DNA from 4 places in the Geodermatophilus sp. SYSU D00815 genome. Region 1 is predicted to be linked to each of the others. Evidence: riboswitches for the same ligand, from Rfam matches in the RefSeq annotation. Region 1 holds a riboswitch; each other region holds the start of a gene.
What was found. Region 1 has a riboswitch for cyclic di-AMP ahead of ACI78S_RS21480 (transglycosylase family protein). Riboswitches for the same ligand answer to the same signal wherever they lie in the genome.

Region 2: it holds a riboswitch for cyclic di-AMP, as region 1 does, so the genes downstream of both, ACI78S_RS08310 (hypothetical protein) here and ACI78S_RS21480 (transglycosylase family protein) in region 1, are expected to answer to the same signal.
Region 3: it holds a riboswitch for cyclic di-AMP, as region 1 does, so the genes downstream of both, ACI78S_RS01850 (peptidoglycan DD-metalloendopeptidase family protein) here and ACI78S_RS21480 (transglycosylase family protein) in region 1, are expected to answer to the same signal.
Region 4: it holds a riboswitch for cyclic di-AMP, as region 1 does, so the genes downstream of both, ACI78S_RS13540 (transglycosylase family protein) here and ACI78S_RS21480 (transglycosylase family protein) in region 1, are expected to answer to the same signal.

The regions. Positions count from the first base shown of each region.
Region 1 is NZ_JBJGYO010000027.1:48,968-52,737, forward strand. Features, by position in the region: gene larE (ATP-dependent sacrificial sulfur transferase LarE) at 1-765, shown strand, start outside; gene ACI78S_RS21480 (transglycosylase family protein) at 825-1,937, opposite strand; cyclic di-AMP (ydaO/yuaA leader) riboswitch at 1,943-2,090, opposite strand; gene larB (nickel pincer cofactor biosynthesis protein LarB) at 2,405-3,091, opposite strand; gene ACI78S_RS21490 (antibiotic biosynthesis monooxygenase family protein) at 3,143-3,472, shown strand; gene ACI78S_RS21495 (branched-chain amino acid aminotransferase) at 3,539-3,770, shown strand, end outside.
Region 2 is NZ_JBJGYO010000005.1:188,880-192,649, reverse strand. Features, by position in the region: gene xylB (xylulokinase) at 1-879, shown strand, start outside; gene ACI78S_RS08310 (hypothetical protein) at 1,103-1,741, opposite strand; cyclic di-AMP (ydaO/yuaA leader) riboswitch at 2,051-2,213, opposite strand; gene ACI78S_RS08305 (TetR/AcrR family transcriptional regulator) at 2,447-3,055, opposite strand; gene ACI78S_RS08300 (MarR family winged helix-turn-helix transcriptional regulator) at 3,164-3,634, shown strand; gene ACI78S_RS08295 (MDR family MFS transporter) at 3,631-3,770, shown strand, end outside.
Region 3 is NZ_JBJGYO010000001.1:363,462-367,231, forward strand. Features, by position in the region: gene ACI78S_RS01840 (hypothetical protein) at 122-853, shown strand; tRNA gene ACI78S_RS01845 (tRNA-Ala) at 919-992, shown strand; cyclic di-AMP (ydaO/yuaA leader) riboswitch at 1,212-1,357, shown strand; gene ACI78S_RS01850 (peptidoglycan DD-metalloendopeptidase family protein) at 1,369-2,592, shown strand; gene ACI78S_RS01855 (enoyl-CoA hydratase/isomerase family protein) at 2,597-3,391, opposite strand; gene ACI78S_RS01860 (MFS transporter) at 3,443-3,770, opposite strand, start outside.
Region 4 is NZ_JBJGYO010000010.1:88,849-92,618, reverse strand. Features, by position in the region: gene treZ (malto-oligosyltrehalose trehalohydrolase) at 1-1,028, opposite strand, end outside; gene ACI78S_RS13540 (transglycosylase family protein) at 1,208-1,789, opposite strand; cyclic di-AMP (ydaO/yuaA leader) riboswitch at 1,790-1,950, opposite strand; gene treY (malto-oligosyltrehalose synthase) at 2,119-3,770, opposite strand, start outside.

The DNA of each region.
Region 1 (3,770 bases):
TCCGGCGGCGTGGACTCCGGGGTGCTGCTGGCCGCCGCCGTCCGCGCGCTCGGCGCCGGCCGCGTGGTCGCCGCGACCGCCGTGTCGCCGAGCCTGCCGGCCGCCGAGCGGGCCGGCGCGGCGGCGTTCGCCACCGGGCTCGGCGTCCGGCACGAGCTGCCGCGCACCGACGAGCTGTCGCGGCCCGGCTACGTGGCCAACGCCGGCGACCGCTGCGCGTTCTGCAAGACCGAGCTGGTCGACGTGCTCCGGCCGCTGGCCGCCCGGCTCGGCATCGCCGACGTCGTCACCGGCACCAACGCCGACGACGTCGTGGCCGGCTTCCGCCCGGGCATCCGGGCCGCCGCCGACCGCGGGGCCTGGGCGCCGCTGGCCCGGGCCGGGCTCACCAAGGACGACGTCCGGGCCGCCGCCCGCCGCTGGGGGCTGGCCCTCGCCGACAAGCCGGCCGCGGCCTGCCTGGCCAGCCGGATCGCCTACGGCGTCCCGGTCACCGCCGGGGGGCTGGCCCGCGTCGAGGCGGCCGAGGCCGCGCTGCGCGCCGCGCTCACCGCGGCCGGCCTGCCGGTGCGCGACCTGCGCGTGCGGGACATGGGCGACGACGTCGCCCGGGTGGAGGTCGACGCCGCGCTGGTCCCCGAGGTGCGGGCGCGCCCCGGGCTGCTGGCCGCCGTCGGCGGGTTCGACCGGGTCGAGCTCGACCCGCGTGGCTTCCGGTCCGGCTCGATGAACGAGCTGCTGCCCGATCCCGTCCGCCACCGCTGAACGCGCGAACGGCCCCCACCCCGCGTGGGGGTGGGGGCCGTTCGCGCGGCGCCGGTCGGTCAGCCGGCGTAGTTCACGTGCACGTGGTCGAAGTGGTTGGCCGTGGCGCTGCCCCGGTCCTCCATCGCCTTCCACGCGCCGTCCGGCGACGTGATGATCCGCTGCTGCCAGATGATGTACTCGACGCCCAGCTCGGCCCAGTGGTCGATGTGGTACTGGGCGATGGCGTCGCCCAGCGCGGCGTCGGACATGACCATGTAGTCCAGCGCCAGACCCGACGGGTGGCCGTTCGGGTCGACCGCGCTGCCGCGGGTGCCGCCGAGGGTGATGCCGGCGGCGCCCGGGACGTTGCTGACCACGTTGTCGGCCGCGGCCTGCACCTGCGACTTGATGGCGCCGGCGGTGTTGGTGATCGTCGCGGTCACGGCGGCCGGCGCGGGGGCCGGAGCCGCGGCCGCGGCCGGGGCGGGCGCCGGGGCGGCAGCGGCCGGCGCCGAGTCGCCGACCGTGCCCGTGCTGGCGGGCGCGGTCTGCGCGGTGATGTCGACCGACAGCACCTGACCCGGGAAGATCAGGTTCGGGTTGCCGCCGATGACGTCGACGTTGCGCTGGTACAGGTCGCGCCACTGCTGCTGGTGGGCGGCGGCGATCTTCGCGACCGTGTCGCCGCGGACGACGGTGTAGTCGCCCGCGGGGGCGGCCTGCTGGCCCTGGTCGTCGGCCTGCTCGGCGGGAGCCGCCTCGGCGGCGGGCGCCGGGGCCGCCTCCGGAGCGGGGGCGGGCGCCTCGGCCGCGGCCGGGGTGGTGCCCTCGGTCAGGTTCTTGCCGCACGTCGGCCAGGCGCCGATGCCCTGCCCGGCGAGGACCTTCTCGGCGATGTCGATCTGCTGGGCCGGGGTGGCCAGGTCGGCGCGGGCGGCGTAACCGGTCCCGCCGAACGCCTCCCAGGTCGACTGGCTGAACTGCAGCCCGCCGTAGTAGCCGTTGCCGGTGTTGATGCTCCAGTCGCCGCCGGACTCGCACTGGGCGACGCCGGTCCAGTCGTGGGTGGTGGACGCCTGCGCGGGCGAGCTGAAGACGCCCAGCCCGACGACGGTGGCACCCGCGGCCACCGGGGCCTTGGCGAGAGCCTTCTTGGTGCGGACATAGCGGGGCGCGCGATGCTTTGCCATGGGATTGGGTCTCCGATCACCGCCGGCGAGGTGAGCTGTCGGGTTCGGGCGATCGGTGCCCGGCCGCGCGACGCGGCTTCACCCCCAGGCGCGCCCCCCGCGCGCCGCAAAAACGTGGGTCCCCCACCCCTGCCCTGAAAGCTGATCCGGATGGCGGCCGGTGGGCAGGGTTTGGCGGACCGGCGAGCCACGCTCCTGTTTGCTGAGCGCACACAAAACGCTACGAGTGGTTATGTGGATTGTCGCCGTGACGCCGGTCACAGGCGGGTTTCAGTGCTGGTCGTGGCGGGGTGGCGTGACGCGCGTCGCGCCCCGGCCCAGCGCCCCCGCGACACCGCCCGCACGCCCCGCTGCACCCCCGGCCGACGGCGAACCCGCAGGTCGGCGGCCCGCGGTCAGCCACGCGAGGCCGGTGCACGGCACGGGCCGTGTCCGCGCCCCCGCCCGGTGCCCGCCGGGCGCGGCGGTCACGCCGGCCGGCCGCCGGCGGCCGAGCGGGCGATCCGCGCGGCGGCCACCCCCGCGCCGAAGCCGTTGTCGATGTTCACGACCAGCACCCCCGGCGCGCAGGCGGTGAGCATGGTCAGCAGCGCGGCCAGCCCCTCGAACGCCGCGCCGTAGCCCACCGAGGTGGGCACCGCCACGACCAGCCGGTCGGTCAGCCCGGCCACGACGCTGGGCAGGGCGCCGTCCATGCCGGCGACGACGACCACGACGTCGGCCGCGGCGACGTCCGGGGCCACCGCGAGGACCCGGTGCACGCCGGCCACGCCGACGTCGTCGACCCGCCGGGCCCGCACGCCGCAGGCGGCCAGCGTCGCCGTGACCTCGGCCGCGACCGGGCCGTCGGAGGTCCCGGCGGTGAGCACCAGGACGTCCCCGGACGGTTCCGGCAGCTCGCCGACGAAGACGCAGCGGGCCTCCTCGTCGACCACGGCGTCGGGCCAGCGCGCCAGCACGGCCGCGGCCGTGGTCGCGTCGACCCGCGTGGCCCACGCCAGCGGGGCGCCGGCGTCGAGCAGGCCGGCGAGGCACGCCACCGTCTGCTCCGGGGTCTTGCCGGCGGCGTAGACCACCTCGGGGGTCCCGGTCCGCCCGGCCCGGTCGACGTCGAGGCGGGCGAACCCCAGGTGTGCCGTGCGCTGCGCGTCCACGCGTAGAGCATGCGGGATTGATCACCTGCCGCGCCGGGAAGGGGAGCGGCCATGAGCATCGTGAAGATCAACGCGATCACCGTGCCCAAGGACAAGCAGGAGCGCTTCGAGGAGCGCTTCCGCGGCCGGGCGGGGGCGGTCGAGGAGACCGAGGGCTTCGAGTGGTTCGAGCTGCTGCGCCCCCAGGAGGGCACCGACCAGTACCTCGTCTACACGCGGTGGAGCAGCGAGGAGGCCTACCGGGCCTGGGAGAGCGGCCAGGACTTCGCCCGCGCTCACCAGGGCGGGGGCAGCGACCTCGCGCCCGCGGCCAGCGACTCCCACCACCTGTGGAGCTACGAGGTCGTCGAGAGCACGGGTCCGAAGTCGGGCACGGCCTGAGCAGCGGGCTACTGTGACGAGGCGGGCCGCGCGCCCGCCTCGCCCCCGCACGTGCAGGTAGGAGCCATGACCGACACGCTCGCCGACAGCCGCACCACCGACCGGATCTTCGGCGAGGGCGTGCCGATCGTCGTGGAGGACGTGCGGCGCCGTCCCGCCGCCGAGCGCACCGCGGTGCTGGCCGACCCCGGGTTCGGCAAGCACTTCACCGACTCGATGTTCGTCGCGCGCTACCGCACCGGCCAGGGCTGGTACGACGCCCGGCTGACCGCCTACGCCCCGCTGCAGATGGACCCGA
Region 2 (3,770 bases), on a different contig from region 1:
ACCGGCTACTGGTCGGCGGCGACGGGCGAGTACCGGCTCGACCTGCTCGAGCAGGGGCTGGGCCGGCGCGCGGGCGTGCCACGGGTGCTCGGCCCGGCGGAGCGGGCCGGCACGACCACCGGCGGCGCCGTGCTGGGGCCGGGCTCCGGCGACAACGCCGCCGCGGCGCTGGGGCTCGCGGCCGAACCGGGCGACGTCGTCTGCTCGATCGGCACCTCCGGCGTCGTCGACATGGTGACGACCGAGCCGGTGGCCGACCCCAGCGGCACGGTGGCCGGGTTCGCCGACGCCACCGGCCACTTCCTGCCGCTGATCGCCACGCTCAACGCCGCCCAGGTCCTCGACGCCACCGCCCGCCTGCTCGGTGTCGACCACGCCGAGCTGTCCCGGCTGGCGCTGTCGGCGCCGCCCGGCGCGGGCGGGCTCGTGCTCGTGCCCTACCTGGAGGGGGAGCGGACGCCGAACCGGCCCGACGCCACCGGCGCGCTGCACGGGCTGACCCAGGCGACCGCCGACCGCGCGCACCTGGCGCGGGCCGCGGTCGAGGGGTTGCTCTGCGGGCTCGCCGACGGGCTGGACGCCGTCGCCGCCGGCGGCACGCCGGTGCGCCGGGTGTTCCTCATCGGCGGTGGCGCGCAGTCGGAGGCGGTGCGCCGGATCGCCCCCGCCGTCCTGGGCGTGCCGGTGCTCGTGCCCCCGGCGTCGGAGTACGTCGCCGACGGCGCGGCGCGGCAGGCGGCCTGGGTGCTGGCCGGCGGGAGCACCCCGCCGCAGTGGCCGGCGCCGGGCACCGAGGTGCACGAGTCCGATCCGGTGCCGTTCGTGCGCGAGCGGTACGCCGAGGTCCGGGAGCTCACGGCGGCGCGGCAGACGTCCTAGACATCTGTTGCGGAACCGTTCCGCACGCCGCATGCTGTCGGCGGGCGGGGCCCCGGGGCGTGCTCTCGGGTGCGCCCCGCCCGCCAGACGTCGGGCGCGCGGGTTTCGGCCCCTCCCGTCCGGGGCACAGGGGTGCGCGAACCGGCCCCGGCGTGGTCGTGAAGTCCCCGCGCCGGGGCCGTGTGGTCCTCCTCCCTCTCGGGGATGCCGGCCTCCGGGCAGATCAGCGCCGGAAGGCCACGTGCACGTGGTCCATGTGGTTGGCGGTGGGGGAGCCTCGGTCTGCCATGGCCCGCCACCCGGAGCCACCGACGACGTGGATCCGCTGCTGCCAGATCACGTACTCGACCTTCATCCGGGCCGCGTTGGCGATCACGTAGGCGGCCACCGCGTCACCCTTGGCCCGGTCGCCGTAGACCATGAAGTCGGCCGCGAGCTGCTGGGTGGGGGAGTGGCCGGGGCGGGTGAGCACGGTCGTCACCCCGTGCTGCTGGGCGACCTCGGCGACCACCGGCCGGACGTGGGGAGCCCAGGCGCTGTAGGCGGTGGAGCTGGCGGTCGGCGCGCCGGAGAGGCCGGTTGCAGCGACCGCAGCCGGCGCGGCCGCGGGCGGCGGCGCCGGGGCCGGGGCCGGAGCAGGGGTGGCCTCCTGCGACCAGCCTCCCGACCGGCCGCCCCACTGGCCGTCGCCTCCCCGGTCGCCCCGGTGACGGTCGGCCTGGGCGACCGACTGCCCTGCCATGGTGAAGGCGAGGGCCAGGGTGCAGGCGAGGAGGCTCCGCAGCGCCCGGCGCCGGACGGCGGGGAGCCTCCCGGTCTCGCGGCGGGATCGGGGGCTGAGGTGATCGGTCCTGATGTCCATGGAGGTGTGCTCCTGGTGAGGGTCGCCGGTCGCCCGTCGGCGCGGACCTCGGGGCGACGCGTGCGGGTGTGCGCCTTCGCGCGAAGGCTGGTGACGGCCGGTCCAGCTCCCGGGCGCACGACACCCACCGGCGCGCCCACCGCCCCCACGGGCGGCGCGCGGTCCGGTACGACGCTGGGTGGGTCCCAGCCACGGGTGCGGTGCGGTCGCTGTGCCGGCTCAGGTGCGCAGCGAGACGCCGCGGCACTGCCGGCGGCGGTTGCTCGCGGGCGCGGGAAGGGCCCGTGGGCGCACCGTGCGGTGGGTTCTCCGTTCTCCCGTGGTCGCCTACCGGGTTAGCTGACGGGTTCGGGCGGGGAGGCGCCCTACCCGCCGGTCCGAGCCAGGCTCGGCCGGCGGGACTCACCCCACTGAGGACACGGGTCCCCGGTTCGGGCCCACCGCGGCGGGCACGATTCGGCGGCATCCGGTCGGGCTCCCCGGCGGGGACGAGACGACCGGCCGGACGCACCGACCGTAGGACCGTCCCCGGTGAGCGACAATCGGAGGGGGACGCGATCCGGGCGGATCCGTCCGGTGCCGCCCGCCGGGGATCCGGTCCCCGTACTGGTCAAGGCCGCAGGGCCGGGGACACGCGGGCGCCGAGAAAATTTCTCGGGACCGCACCGTGCGCTCCGACGCCGGCGGGCCGCGGACCCGGCCGGCTCAGGCGCTCGGGGTCGGCACCTGCTGGTCGGCCGGCGTCGCCAGCGCGAGCACCGCGCGCACCGCGTCGGGCAGCGGACCGTCCGGCGCGTCGAGCCAGTGCGCGGTCGCGACGCGCACCGTGGTCAGGAAGGTGGCCGCCAGCACGCGGCCCCGCAGCGCGGCGTCGGGGCCGGTCAGGCGCCCGGAGACCTCGGCGGCCAGCTCGTCCTCGATGGCGGTGTACGCGGCCACCTGGTGCGGCACGAGGCCGGGGGAGCGGCGCACCCGCCGGCGCAGCGCCAGCCAGGCCGGGTCGGGGTCGGCCTCGGCGGTCAGCCGCACCGCGGCGCGGGTGAGCGCCGTCCACGGCAGCTCGTCGGCGGGCTGCGCGCGCACGAGCTCCAGCAGCCGGCGCAGCCGCTCGGCGTCGCCGTGGAAGAGCGCCTCCTCCTTGCCGGAGAAGTAGTTCGAGAACGTCCGCCGGGAGACGCCGGCGGCGTCGGCGATGGCCTCCACGGTCACCGCCTCCGGCCCGTGCTCGGCGGTCAGCCGCAGCGCCGCCTCGTGCAGCGCCTGGCGGGTCGCCGCCTTCTTGCGCTCCCGCAGCCCCGTGGTGACGTCCTCCACCCGCCCGACGCTACGGCGCGGTGACTCACTTCTCAATGGGAAAACTTGCGCAACGCGCACTTACGGTACAGATTGCATGACGCAACCATTCTGCGGAGGGGGACGGTCGTGGACGCGGACACGCGCGGCCTGGCGCTCGGGTTGCGCGACCTGCTGCGCGTCACCCGCCTGATGAAGCAGCGGCGCCCCGGCGCCGGCAGCGTCCTGCCGGCCGGGCTGCTGCCGATCCTCACCCACGTCGACGAGTTCGCCGACGGCTGCCACGCCCGCGAGCTCGCCGCCCGGACCGCGCTCGACCCCTCGACGGTCAGCCGCGCCGTCGCCCAGCTCGTGGGCAACGGGCTGGTCGAGCGGCGGGCCGACCCGTCCGACGGCCGGGCCAGCGTCCTCGTGCTCACCGACGCCGGGCGCAGCGCCCTCGCCGACGCCAACCGCTGGTACGGCGAGCTGCTCGACCGGGCGCTCGCCGGCTGGACGCCGGCCGAGATCGGGGCGCTGGTCGCCGCGCTCGACCGCTTCACCCGTGACGTCGACCGCTCCCTCACCGCCCACGACACCACCCTGGAGGCCGCGCGATGAGCGCACCCACCCCCACGACCGAGGCGACGCCGATGACGCACCGGCAGACGCTCGAGGCGCTCAGCGGCCTGCTGCTGGTGCTCTTCGTCGCGCTGCTCTCCAGCACGGTCGTCTCCATCGCCCTCCCGCAGATCAT
Region 3 (3,770 bases), on a different contig from region 1:
CCCCGGTCGTCACACGCGTTGCAGGATCCGCACGCGACACTCCAGCGCGCCTCCCCGTTCCGGGTGGACTTCCTGCATAACCTGCCGAGGCCGGTGACTCGTGTGACAGGTGGTGTTCTGGATGGGATCGGGGGCTCTCCTCGCCGCTCTGGTCGTGCTGTGGTTCGTCGTGCTGGTGCCGATGGTGGTCACCCGCGGCGACTCGCACGCCGACCAGGGGACGACGGCGTCGACCGGCCGGACGCTGAAGCGCCGGCGCAGCGTGGACCCCGTGGTCGCGGCCGACACCGAGCGGGTGGCCATCGACCGGGAGGCGCTGCGCACCAGCGGCGAGCTCAAGGTCGACGTGCACAAGCTGCGCCGGCGGACCCTCGGCTCCCTCGTCGTGCTGGCGGTGCTGGCGCTCGCCGGGGCGCTGCTGGTCAACCCCTGGGTGTGGCCGGCGCAGGCGCTGCTCGACCTCGCCGTCGTCGGTTACGTGCTGGTGCTGCGGCGGGTCGCCCGCCGCGAGCGGCTGGCCGCCCGCCGGGCAGCCCGCCAGGCCGCCCGGGAGGCGTTCCTCGGCTCCACCGCCCGCCCCGCGCCCGCGCGGCGGCCGGCGCCCGAGCGCCGGCCGGCCCCGGTCGCCGCGGTGGCCGGGCACCGGACGGAGGCGCAGGAGGCGCTGCCCTCCCTGCCGCACCCCAGCCTCCCGCTGGCCCCGGTGCACCCGCTGCGGCCCGGCCGGGTCGTGGCCGCCCGCACCGCGGCCCCGGCCGGCTGGCAGAACAGCGCGGTCGTGGGCCTGGACGACGACGACATCGGCTTCGCCGACATCGACGAGTACCGCCCGGCCCGGGTCGTCAACGGCTGAGGCGACGCTCCGGCGCCGCCCCGGTCGCGGCGCCGGAGTCCTCGGCCGGTACTCTGTTCGTCCGAGGGGCTGTGGCGCAGTCCGGTAGCGCACCTCGTTCGCATCGAGGGGGTCAGGGGTTCAAATCCCCTCAGCTCCACCCTTCCGCCGACGCCGTCGGGGCACCCGCCCCGGCGGCGTCGTCGCGTTCCGGGCCCGTCGCCCCCGGACGCGACCTCCTCCCGCCGCGGGGGACCGTGGTCCGGGCGAACCCGTGGGGCCTGTGGGGCGCGAGCAGCCGGTTCGTGACCTGCCCGTGATCTCGGGTAGCCTTCCCGGCGGTCCGGCCGCAGCACGCCTCGGCACCCCGTCGGGGCACCGGCCGGCCCCGCCGAACCGGCCCTCGGGTCGGACCGGGGACCCATGGATCCCCTGGGGTGAATCCTGCGCGCACGGGGGCGCGCGGGTAGGGCGTCTTCCCGCCCGAACCCGTCAGCTAACCCGGTAGGCGGCGAGGAAGAAGGAGCCCGCCGGACTTGGCGACCCCGCAGTACCCGCACCGACCTGCCCCGAACACCGAGAAGCGCCGCTCCCGGACCCAGCAGTCCGGGGTCGTGGCCGTCGCCGTGAGCCTCGCCGTCCTGCTGTCGGGCGGACCGGCGCAGGCCGCGCCCGCCGACGACGCGCGCGCCGCAGCGGCCGAGGTGGCCCGGCTGACGACGCTGGTCGCCGCCGCCGAGACGGAGCTGCAGCGGCTCACGGTCGAGGCCGAGGCCGCCTCCGACGCCAGCCTGCAGGCCCAGGCCGCGCTCACCGAGGCGCAGGCCGCCGCCGAGGCGGCCGCCGCCGAGCTCGCCGCGGCCAGCGCCGACGTGACCGAGACCCGCGACGACGTCGCCGAGCTGGGCCGGCGCAGCTACATGGGTGACTCGGCGCTCGGCTCCGCCGCGGCCTTCCTCGGCGAGGGCGGCCCCGGGGAGGTGCTCCAGCGCGCGGTCACCCTCGACCTGCTCAGCGACGAGCGCGCCGCCACCCTGGCCCGGTACGAGGCCGTCGAGGACCGGCAGGAGCAGGCCGACCGAGCCGCGCGCGAGGCCGTGGCGCAGCGGGACGCCGTGGCCCGCGACGCGGCGAGCGCCGAGCAGGAGGCGCTGGGCCGGCTGGCCGAGGCCCAGCGGTCCTACGACGAGGCGCAGGCCGAGAAGGCCGCGCACGAGGCCGACCTGCGGGAGGCCGAGATCGCGCTGCTGGCCGCCACGGGCTCCCGCGACCCGGACGCCGCCTACCAGCAGCAGCAGGAGGCCGAGGCCGAGCAGGCCGAGGCCGCCGCGCAGTCGGTCGCGGCCGCGGCCGCCGGTGGCGGTGCCGTGCCGCCGACGGTCGGGCGGGTGACCTCCTGCTACGGCGCGCGCTGGGGCTCCATGCACTACGGCGTCGACATCGCCGCCCCGATCGGCACCCCCGTGTACGCGCCGGAGGGTGGCACCGTGCTGCACGCGGGGGCCGCCAACGGCTTCGGCCAGGCCGTCTACGTCCAGCACGGCGACGGCTCGATCACCCTCTACGGCCACGTCAACCGGTTCTTCGTCAGCGCCGGGCAGGTGGTGTCGGCCGGCACCCAGATCGCCGAGGTGGGCAACAAGGGCCAGTCGACCGGGCCGCACCTGCACTTCGAGGTGCACAACGGCGGGCTCTACGCCGACCGGCAGAACCCGGTGCCGTGGCTGACCGCGCGGGGGATCTCGCTGGGCGGGTGCTGAGGCGCTAGACCGCGCCGCGGAAGTCGGGTGCCCGCTTCTCGAGGAAGGCCCGCACGCCCTCCCGGCCCTCCGGGTCGGCCGCGGACTCGGCGATCAGCCGCGCCTCCTCGTCGAGCTGCTCGTCGAGGGTGCGGACGGCGGCCTGCCGCACCAGCGAGCGGGTGCGGACCATGGCCCGCACCGGGCCCGCGGCCACGCGGTGCGCCAGGGCGATCGCCTCGGCGTGCAGGTCCTCGTCCTCGACCAGGCGGCTGACCAGGCCGAAGGTGTGCGCCTCGGCGGCGCTGAGCGCGCCGTCGGTGAGCAGCAGGTCCAGCGCCAGCGGGGCGCCGAGGGCGCGGGTCAGCGCCCACGAGGAGCCGCCGTCGGGGGAGAACCCGATGCCGAGGTAGGCGGGCCGGATCTTGACCGAGCGGCCGCAGACCACGATGTCGCAGGCCCCGATCAGGCCCACCGCGGCGCCGGCGACGGAGCCCTGCGCCCCGGCCAGGACGGGCACCGGGCAGCGCAGGAGCAGGCGGACGACCTCGTGCCAGTCGTGCGCCAGCTGCCCGACCTGGGCGCCGGGGTCCTCGGCGGCGGAGAAGTAGGAGATGTCGCCGCCGACGCTGAACCGCGGCCCGTTGGCCAGCAGCAGCACCGCCCGCGTCGGCTCCGGCCGGTCGCGCAGCGCGGCGGCGAGCTGCCGGGCCAGCGCCGGGTCGAGGGCGTTCCCCGACTCGGGGCGGTCCAGCGTGATCCGCCAGACGTCGCCGTCGACCTGAGTGAGCACCCGGGGCCGCTCGTCGGTCGAGGTCATCGCCGTCCTCCCGCCGCCTGCGCCTGCGCCGTCACCGTAGGCGAGGGTCGGTCAGGGGCGCACGGCGTGACGCTCCTCGTCGACGGCGCCCGGGGCGCCGCCGAACTCGTCGGCCACCTCCCCGGCGACGTCGTCGGGGCTGCCGTGCCCGGCCGTGGCGAGGTCGGCGTCGGCGCGGGCGAGCATCCGGTGGCCGGTGGCGAGGACGGCGACGCCGAGCGCGACGGCGACGGCCCCGACGACGAAGGGCACGTGGATGTCCCAGGCGTCGACCATCTTCCCGGCCACGAACGGGGCCAGCCCGCCGCCGATGAACCGCACGAACCCGTAGGCGGCCGACGCGACCGGCCGCTCGACCGGGGCCACCAGCATGACCGCC
Region 4 (3,770 bases), on a different contig from region 1:
AGCGTCTTGGCCAGGCCGGACAGGCCGGCCTCGGCGAAGTCGGCGTAGTAGCCCTGCCCCTCGCCGGTCAGCGACGAGTGCAGCGCGTGGTGGAAGTCGTCGCTCCACTGCGCGGTCAGCCCCAGCCCGCCGGCCACCCGGGGGGTGACCATGCGGGGGTCGTTGAGGTCGCTCTCGGCGATGAGCGTCAGCGGTCGCCCGACGGCGACCGCGAGCCGGTCGACCTCCTGCGCCATCTCCTCGAGCACGTGCGTGGCCCGCTCGTCGACCAGCGCGTGGACGGCGTCGAGCCGCAGCCCGTCGACGTGCATGTCGCGCAGCCACATCAGCGCGTTGTCGATGATGTAGCGGCGCACCTCGTCGGAGTCGGGCCCGGAGAGGTTGATCGAGCTGCCCCAGGTGTTCGCGCCGCCCTCGGCGAAGATCGGCATGAACAGCGGCAGGTAGTTCCCGGACGGGCCGAGGTGGTTGTAGACGACGTCCTGGACCACCCCGAGCCCCCGCTGGTGGCAGGCGTCGACGAAGCGCTGGTAGGCGGCCGGGCCGCCGTACGTCTCCTGCACGGCGTACCAGAGGACGCCGTCGTAGCCCCAGTTGTGCGTGCCGTTGAACGCGTTGACCGGCAGCAGCTCCACGAAGTCGACGCCGAGGTCGACGAGGTGGCCGAGCTTGTCGACAGCGGCGTCGAGGGTGCCCTCCGGGGTGAAGGTGCCGACGTGCATCTCGTAGACGACGCCGCCGGCCAGCGGCCGGCCGGTCCACGCGCCGTCGCCCCACGAGTACGCGGCCGGGTCGAACCGGCGGGAGAGCCCGTGCACGCCCTCGGGCTGGCGCCGCGACCGGGGGTCGGGCCGGGGGGTGTCGTCGTCGTCCAGCAGGAACCCGTAGTCCGCCTCCGGGCCCGCCTCGACCTCGGCCCGCCACCAGCCGTCGTCGTCCCGGGTCATGTCGTGGACGGCGCCGTCGACCTGCAGGCGCACGCGCTGGGGGAGCGGCGCCCAGACGGAGAACTCGACGGGTGCGGACATCGCGGAGGGCCTCCGAGGGGGCGGTGGGACGGGATCGGGCCGATCATGCCCGCGCCGGGGCGGCCCAACCGCGGCGCCCGGGAGAGTTCTGACCGCGCGACCTCGCCTCCGGCGTCCCCGTGCCGGGACGCCGGGTGCCCGGCCGGCGGGAACCGGCCGGGCACCCGGACGCGGCCGCCTCAGACGTGGAGGCGCTGCCCGACGTAGATCCGGTGCGGGTCGGGGACGGAGGCCTTGTTCTGGGCCCAGAGCTGGCGCCAGCTCATGCCGTGCCTGGCCGCGATCTTCCCGAGCGTGTCACCCGCACGCACCACGTACGAGCCGCCGGACGACGACCCCTGCGACGAGCCCGAGGACGCCGACGACCCCGCCGCCGCCGCGCTGGACGCCGCCGGGGTCGAGCCGCTGCGCAGGTACTTGCCGCAGGTGGGCCAGGCGCCGATCCCCTGGCCGACGAGCACCTTCTCGGCCACCGCGATCTGCTCCGCGGGTGTGGCCAGGTCGGCCCGGGGGGCGTACTGCCCGCCCCCGTACCCCTCCCAGGTGGCCTGGGCGAACTGCAGGCCGCCGTAGTAGCCGTTGCCGGTGTTGATGTGCCAGTTCCCCCCGGACTCGCACTGCGCGACGCCGCTCCAGTCGTGCGTCGCGGCCGACGCCGGCGCGGCGAGGGCGATGCTCCCCACCGCGGTGCCCAGGGCCAGCGCACCACCGCACAGCAGGCGGCGGACACGGCGGTGCCGGGGCAGGACGTGCTGGGACATGTTTCCTCCGATCCCCGCCGACGAGGTGAGCTGTCGGGTTCGGGCGATCGGTGTGCCCGGCCGCGCGCGGCGGCTTCACCCCCAGACGTCGCTGCGGACGTCGAACGTGGTTCCCCCGCCCCCGTCCGTGGGCTGTTCCGAGGGACAGGCGACCGGTGGACGGGGTTGGGCGGGCCGGCGCCTGGAGCCCGGCCGAGGGAGGCCCGGGCACGCGGCGAACCGTAGGGAGCCCGCCGGGGTGGCGGCCTCCCGGACCCGCCGGTTCCCGGGAGTGTCGTCGGCGTGTCGGCGACGCGCCAGGCGCGGAGCAGCGATCCGCACCGGGCACGTCACCCTGGGTCGCGGGTGAGCAGGGCCACGGGAAGACGGGTGAGGGCCTCGCGGACCGGCGCCCCGGCGGCGTCGGAGACCACCCGGGTACCGGTGAGCAGGTCGCGCCAGGCGCCGGTGGGCAGCCGCAGCGCGGTGTCGCCCCAGCCGCCGGCCGCCTCCAGCCCCACCGGCAGGCGGGTCGCCACCGTCACCGCGCCGCCGCGGTCGAAGGCGACCACGTGGTCGGCCGCCGCCCCGGTCGCCGCGACCGGCTCGTAACCGGCGAACCACCCGGGGGAGTCCCGACGGGCGCGGAGGGTGCGGGAGACCACCAGCAGCTTGGCCGCGCCGGCGTCGTCCACGGCCGGCACCTCGCCGCCGTCCAGCGCGGCCAGCAGCTGCCGGCGCCGGTCGTAGTCGACCGGGCGACGGTTGTCGGGGTCGACCAGCGAGAGGTCCCACAGCTCGGTGCCCTGGTAGACGTCGGGGACGCCGGGCATGGTCAGCTGCAGCAGCTTCTGCGCCAGGGAGTTCGACCGGCCGTAGGGGGTGATCCGGGCGACGAAGGCCTCGATCTCGCGGTGCGTGCCCTCGTCGTCGAAGGCCGCGTCGACCAGCGCGTGCAGCTGCTCCTCGAACGCCTGCACCGGGTTGGTCCACGTCGTCGACGTGCCGGCCTCGCGGGCCGCCTTCTCGACGTAGGCGTGCGCCCGGTCCCGCGACAGCGGCCAGGCGCCCACCAGGTTCTGCCACACCAGGTGCGCCAGCGCCCGGTCGGCGAGCGGGTGCCGGGCCAGCAGGCCCCGCACCAGCTGCGCCCACTCGGTCGGGATCTCGGCGAGCACGGCCAGCCGCGCGCGGACGTCCTCGCTGCGCTTGGTGTCGTGCGTCGACAGCGTGGTCATCGACGCCGGCCGGCGCGCCAGCCGCCGCTGCTGCGCCTCGTGGAACTCCGCCACGGTGCTGCCGAACCGCGCGGGGTCGCCGCCGACCTCGTTGAGCGCCACGAACCGCGCCCACCGGTAGTAGGCGGAGTCCTCCACGCCCTTGGCCATGACCGGTCCGCTGGTCTGCTCGAACCGGGTGGCAGCCTCGGTGCCGGCCTGGGACAGCACCGGGTGCAGCGCATCGACGGCGGCCACCAGGTCGGGCCGCCGGTCGCGCACCGCGGCCACGGTGGTGTCGAGGTGCTCCCGGCCGTCGGGCAGGTAGCTGCGGTAGACCGGGAACGACGCCAGCAGCTCGGCGAGCGCCTCGCGGACCTGGGCGCCGTCCACGCCCGCCAGGTCGCCGACCACCCGCTGGAGGCGGGCGACCTCCGAGCCGAGCATGCCGTCGGTGACCTCGCGCTTGCAGTCGTGCACCAGCCGCGCGTAGTCGACCGGGTGCCCGGCCAGCTCGGTGTCCAGGGCGGTCAGCGCGGCCTCGCCGGCCGGGTCGACCAGGACGTCGTCCACCTCGGCGAGCGCGTCGTAGCCGGTCGTGCCGGCCGTCGCCCAGCTCTCCGGGAGGTCCTCGCCGGGCTCGAGGATCTTCTCGACGACGGTCCAGCGCCCGTCCGACGCCGCGGCGAGGCGGTCGAGGTAGCCCTTGGGGTCGGCCAGGCCGTCGGGGTGGTCGATGCGCAGCCCGTCGACCTTGCCCTCCCGGACGAAGCGCAGCACGAGCT